Linked DNA regions of Adhaeribacter radiodurans. The protein of the gene in region 1 interacts with the protein of each later gene in a pairwise test. Links are inferred from orthologs where the notes say so. Each region holds a gene or a part of one and is shown on either strand. Other genes may lie near its edges.

Region 1 (3,186 bases):
TGTCGAATTGTTCGGCTAAGTTTTCACCGGAGTTCTTACCATGCGCCACCAGTGAGTTAAATAAAACTTTTTTATCCGCCAAATCAATAACCCAAAGTCGTTTTTCGGTAGATGGTTTATTAAAATCAACAACAGTAAGCAACTTTTTATCAGATAGCTGACCTTGCGCTTTCAGGTTTAAATAACCCAATAAAGCATCATTAAAAACATCCAGCGTTAAGCCACTCTTTTCTAAACCAATTTCTTCGTAAAGCTTATAAACATCTACCTGAAAAGCAGCAAATCGTAAAGCTTCGGCGGTTGCGCCCGATATATGCGTATTCTCGGATTTAGTCTTATAACTTCCGGCTGGTAATGGAAAGTGCGCAAAGAAAAAAGGCGCCAAAAAAGGAATAATCCGACGAATTCGACGATTACCCTTCTTTACCTTTCTAATAATATCTTTTTTTTCCTGTTCCATTGCTTTTCTTTTTTGAGAAAAATAGTACCCTTTCAACTAACTTAAACTGCCTTATACGTAAAAAAACATATTAAGACTAATAATCTATAAGTAGCAGGTCGCAAAAATTTGATACTTATTCTCTAAACACTATCCACTTTCTTATAGTTCAGATACGTTTATTACTCAAAATTTCAAGGAAAGCATCGCTATAGCATTTTACTTTATTAACAACAATCATTAAGAACTACTCATTCCGGCCTTAATAATTGCCAAAAAACAGCTTAAATCTTTTGTATTTTCTATAAAATTTTTCTTATAAACAAGAAAGCCCTATTTAAGATAGGGCTTTCTTGTTTACTATACTTAATAAGAATTTTACTTTTGCTTAGGCTTTTTTACTAAAATAAACACCTCTTCGGTAGGCCGTTTCATGTAATATTTTTCCCGGGCGTACTTTTCTAATAGCTCGGGGTTGCTCATCAGTTCGGTACGATCTTTTTGTACTTCGGCTATTTTCTGAACGTAATATTCTTTATCTGCTTCTAAATCATTTAGTTTCTTACTCATCTGATATTGAGTCATAAAATCATTAGAGTCAAAGAACACCATCCATACAAGGAAAGTAACCGTAGAAATAAAATAAAAGCTTCTGATGAATTTTGGCAATCGTATCCGCATACATCAAATATATAAAAAAAAGCAGGACGGTAAAACAAATGCTTACCGTCCTGCTTTAAATAGTGAATTTAGATTTTACATTTTTTTACCGGGAAAATAAGCCATTTCACCCAATTCTTCTTCAATCCGAAGCAGCTGGTTGTATTTTGCCATACGGTCAGAGCGAGAAGCTGAACCTGTTTTAATTTGACCAGTATTCAAAGCAACTGCTAAATCAGCAATGGTATTATCCTCGGTTTCACCGGAACGGTGGCTCATAATACTCTTGTAACCATTTCTGCGGCCTAAGTTAATAGCGTTAATCGTTTCAGTAAGGGTACCTATCTGATTTACTTTAATTAAAATAGCATTCGCAATAGATTCGTCGATACCTCTTTGCAACCGGTTTACATTTGTTACAAAAAGATCGTCGCCTACTAGTTGAGTAGTACTTCCAATAGAATCTGTTAATGCTTTCCAGCCAGCCCAATCATCTTCATCCATTCCATCTTCTATCGAAACTATTGGGTATTTTTTTGTCCAATCTGTCCAATAGCTCACCATTTCCGCTGAAGTTAATTTATCACCAGTTGATTTTTTAAAGTGATACAGACCTGTAGAAGCATCATAGAACTCCGAAGAGGCAGCATCCATGGCAATCATCACTTCATCGCCGGGTTTACGACCAGCCGCTTCAATTGCTTGCAATACAATTTTAATTGCATCTTCGTTAGATTTGATATTTGGAGCAAAACCGCCTTCATCTCCCACGTTAGTAGATAAACCTTGTTTATGTAGTACGTTCTTTAAGTGATGAAATATCTCAGATCCCCATTGCATAGCTTCGCGGAAACTAGATGCACCAACCGGCATTACCATAAACTCTTGAAAATCGATGGAGTTATCCGCATGGCTACCACCGTTCAAAATGTTCATCATAGGTACTGGCAAAGTATTAGCATTTACCCCGCCTACATACCGGTATAACGGCATACCTAAAGCCTCCGCTGCAGCACGAGCAATAGCTAGGGAAACACCTAATATGGCATTCGCCCCTAACTTACCTTTATTAGATGTACCATCTAACTCCAGCATTTTAATATCAAGCAAATTTTGCTCAAATACATTTTCCCCGATTAGCTCCTCGGCAATTATATCATTTACATTGCTTACTGCTTTTAGAACGCCTTTACCCATGTACTGCGATTTATCGCCGTCGCGCAGTTCTACTGCCTCGTGCTTACCAGTAGATGCTCCTGATGGAACTGCTGCGCGGCCCAAAAAGCCATTTTCGGTTACAACATCTACTTCTACAGTAGGGTTACCTCTGGAGTCAAAAATTTGACGGGCCTTAACGCTTGAAATTAAAGTCATCTTTTATAAATAGTTAAAATTTTATGAACTAAGAACAATATGGATGCAATACTACTAATTAAGTCCTAAATAACTTAATAGTAGTTAACCATTTTTAAGCAATTCAATGAAATTATCAAAAAGGTAATTAGAGTCATGGGGTCCTGGTGAAGACTCTGGGTGGTATTGAACGGAAAAAGCCTTTTTCCCTTTAATGCGAATTCCTTCTATGGTACCATCATTCAGATTTATATGCGTAATTTCCACCTGATCGTTGTTTTTAATCGCCTCTCCATCCACCGCAAATCCATGATTTTGGGAAGTAATTTCACATTTTCCAGTAATCAAATTTTTGACCGGATGATTTAATCCTCTATGTCCATTGTGCATTTTATAAGTTGCAATACCATTTGCCTGGGCTAAAACCTGGTGCCCCATACAAATCCCAAATAAAGGCTTATCTCGTTCTAGTATCCGATTAACACTCTCTACGGCTTGAGTAGTTGCCGCCGGATCTCCCGGCCCGTTCGAAATAAAATATCCATCTGGTTTCCACTCCTCCATTTCATCGAAAGAGGTATCAAAAGGAAATACTTTACACTCACATCCTCGGCTTACTAAATTTTGAATGATATTCTTTTTTACCCCAAGATCAAGAATAGCTACTCTAAATTCAGGATTTTCCGGTTTCATAACATACTCATCACGCGTACTAACTTGGGAGGCCAATTCTA
Region 2 (3,203 bases), 2.6 Mb from region 1 along the record:
CAGGCTAAATTAATTGGTGTGCCAGCCATGCACGCCGATGGGTACCGAGGCGAAGGAATTAGTATTGCTGTATTTGATGGTGGCTTTTCGGGAGTAAATAGAATCGCGGCTTTTAATCACTTATTTAGAGATAAAAAAATTAAAGCGACTTTTGATTTCGTGGATAAGAATGCCAATGTATTTAAGAAAGATAACCACGGCACCGAAGTTCTATCTACCTTGGCAGCAAATCAGCCGGGAACATTTGTGGGCACGGCTCCTCAGGCAGTATATTCGTTGTTTATTACGGAAGATGTAAAACGAGAGCAGAAGATCGAAGAAATTAATTGGTTATTGGCGGCAGAGTTTGCCGATAGCGCTGGAGTAGACATTATCCAAACCTCTTTAGGTTATAATACTTTTGATGGTTCCAGTGGTAACTATTCTTACCAGGATATGAACGGGGATAAAGCTATTTGTACCCGCGCTGCTGATTTTGCGGCCGCTACGGGCATGCTGGTAGTGGTAAGCGCCGGCAACGAAGGAAACAATGGCTGGCAATATATTACCGCTCCCGCCGATGCTGATTCGGTGTTAAGTATTGGAGCAACTGATTCATTAGGGAACCGGGCCATATTTAGTTCGCTTGGTCCCGCTTCTGATGGGCGCATTAAACCCGAATTAGCAGGTCAAGGACTAAAATCAGCAGTTATTGATTCAACCGGAAAAATAATTGGTGCCAATGGTACTTCGTTTTCTAGCCCCATTATATGTGGCTTGGTCGCTGGTTTTTGGCAAGCCAACCGGCAGTTAACCAATTTACAAGTAATGGATTATCTGAAATTATCAGGTTCGCAAGCTACACAGCCCGATAATCGTTTAGGTTTTGGCATACCGCATTTTAAAAGAGCCCAGTTATTGGCTCAACAAGATTCTGAAAAAAATCTAACTGGATTTAAATTGTTTCCCAACCCAGTCAAGGATAATCATTTTACCGTATTAGTGCCCGTAAATGCCGACCAGAACACGGAAATCAAAATTTTTAATGCTATTGGGCAGGAAGTAAACGTATTTACCTACCATTACGATAAAATAAAAACCGACCGTACTTTCGTTACTTTTGAAATCACCGGGCTTTCTGCGGGTATGTATCAATGCGTTATTACTAGCTTGAACCGCTCCGAAACAATTCGGTTTTTAAAACTCTGATTGAATTATCAGCTAAATTACTCCGAGTAGTACTAACAAAGTGCCTATCTTTGCTGCATGAAACCAATTATTGCTCCTTCTATTTTAGCAGCTGATTTTGCTAATTTACAGACCGAAATTGAATTACTTAACCAAAGTGCTGCCGACTGGATTCATTGTGATATAATGGACGGCCGGTTTGTGCCTAATATTTCTTTTGGTTTACCAGTGTTGCAAGCGGTTCATAAACATGCCCGAAAGCCATTGGATGTTCATTTAATGATTGCTGACCCTCAGTTGTACATTGAACAATTTCAAAAAGCCGGAGCCAATAGTATTACGGTACATTATGAAGCTTGCCCGCATTTACACCGGGTTATTGAACAGATTAAAAATGTAGATTGCAAGGCGGGAGTAGCGTTAAATCCGCATACCCCTGTTGCTTTGCTCGAAGACATTATTAATGATGTGGATTTAGTTCTCATTATGTCTGTTAATCCGGGCTTTGGTGGCCAGAAATTTATTCCGCATACCTATACCAAAGTGGCTGCTTTGCGCGAGTTAATACAATCAAAAAACGCGCATGCTCTAATTGAAGTAGATGGTGGAGTAAACGAAGAAACAGCACCCTTACTTTTAGAACAGGGGGCAAATGTTTTGGTGGCCGGGTCCTTTGTATTTCAAGCGAGTGATCCGTTACAGACCATCGCTAATTTACAAAATATCGCTTCCTGATTTATTTTTTATGCATCTGAGACTGGTTTTATGGCTGGCCTGGTTATTTTTTCCTGTTTTAGTTTATGCCCAACAAGCAACTGTTACGGGCCTGGTTATGGATGAAACCGGTGCTCCGCTTGAATACGCTAGTATAATTATAAAAGGAAAGACCTACGGAAGTCAAACCAACGCTGCCGGAATGTTTAAGATTACGGTTCCTGCTGAAAAAGACATAGTTTTAGTAATAAATTACTTGAGTTATCAGAATCAGGAAATTCAGCTTAGATTAAAAAATAAAGAAAACCGGGAAATTAAAGTAAAGCTTCTAACGGCAAGTAACGCGCTTTCCACCATTGTTGTCACCGATCAAAATTTTACTAATGCTAACTCTGCAGTAAGTATTATGCGCCTGAATCCGCGTATAACCAAGCAATTGCCTTCTGCATTCAACGATTTTAATAAAATTTTAGCTACTCTCCCGGGTGTATCTAGTAATAACGAACTTACTTCAACTTATTCCGTTCGGGGCGGTAATTACGATGAAAATTTAGTTTATGTAAATGGCATTGAAATTTACCGGCCATTTTTAGTAAGTAACGCGCAGCAAGAAGGGCTTAGCTTCGTAAACCCAGACTTAGTGCGAGACGTGCAATTTTCATCGGGCGGTTGGCAACCTAAATGGGGCGATAAACTTTCTTCGGTATTAAATATTACTTATAAAACTCCTAAAAAGCTGGCCGGCTCTGTAAATGGCGGATTAATTGGTGGAGGGGTACACCTGGAAGCTGCTTCTAAAGATAAAAGAATTACTTATTTAGCCGGAGTACGTTATAAAAATGCACAATTAGTTTTTAACTCTCTGGAAACAAACGGCAACTACCAGCCTAGTTTCACAGATGCTCAAAGTTATATTACAATAGATTTAACCCGTAAATCTCGCCGATCATTAGAATTACCCAAAACTACTTTAGGAATACTAGCCAGTGTAGCTCGTAATAAATACGAAGTTATACCTTTTTACCGGGAAACTTCCTTTGGCACCAGGGACCGGGTGGTGCAATTAGGTATAGACTACAACGGGCACGAGCGAATGGAGTATGAATCGTACCAAGGTGGATTGAATTTAATACATCGCTTTACCCCAAAGTTTTTTACCGAAATAACTGCTTCATCTGTAATCGCTCGTGAGAGGGAATTACGAGATGTAGCGGCGAGTTATTCTTTTTACGAAGTAATAGATGATAAACAAACCCGGAACCCGAACGAAGAAGTACGTAATGTGGAGGCTGGCACCGATTTCGAACATTCCCGGAATAGTT

The links.
Region 2: the proteins of eno (region 1) and rpe interact in binary tests that used the Escherichia coli proteins (3 or more experiments, as listed by UniProt). The link is inferred for Adhaeribacter radiodurans from one-to-one orthologs.

The regions. Positions count from the first base shown.
Region 1 is NZ_CP055153.1:5,128,369-5,131,554, forward strand. What follows is about bases 335-3,186. They hold eno (phosphopyruvate hydratase), read right to left. Parts: upstream 2,474-3,186; coding sequence 1,196-2,473; downstream 335-1,195. Other genes in these bases: HUW48_RS20390 (murein L,D-transpeptidase catalytic domain family protein), read right to left, coding at 335-460; HUW48_RS20395 (FtsB family cell division protein), read right to left, coding at 818-1,120; carA (glutamine-hydrolyzing carbamoyl-phosphate synthase small subunit), read right to left, coding at 2,558-3,186. Also shown: more of HUW48_RS20390, read right to left, coding at 1-334. UniProt on the Escherichia coli protein: Catalyzes the reversible conversion of 2-phosphoglycerate (2-PG) into phosphoenolpyruvate (PEP). It is essential for the degradation of carbohydrates via glycolysis.
Region 2 is NZ_CP055153.1:2,531,505-2,534,707, forward strand. What follows is about bases 205-3,073. They hold rpe (ribulose-phosphate 3-epimerase), read left to right. Parts: upstream 205-1,245; coding sequence 1,246-1,902; downstream 1,903-3,073. Other genes in these bases: HUW48_RS10450 (S8 family serine peptidase), read left to right, coding at 205-1,188; HUW48_RS10460 (TonB-dependent receptor), read left to right, coding at 1,913-3,073. In the rest of the region: more of HUW48_RS10450, read left to right, coding at 1-204; more of HUW48_RS10460, read left to right, coding at 3,074-3,203. UniProt on the Escherichia coli protein: Catalyzes the reversible epimerization of D-ribulose 5-phosphate to D-xylulose 5-phosphate.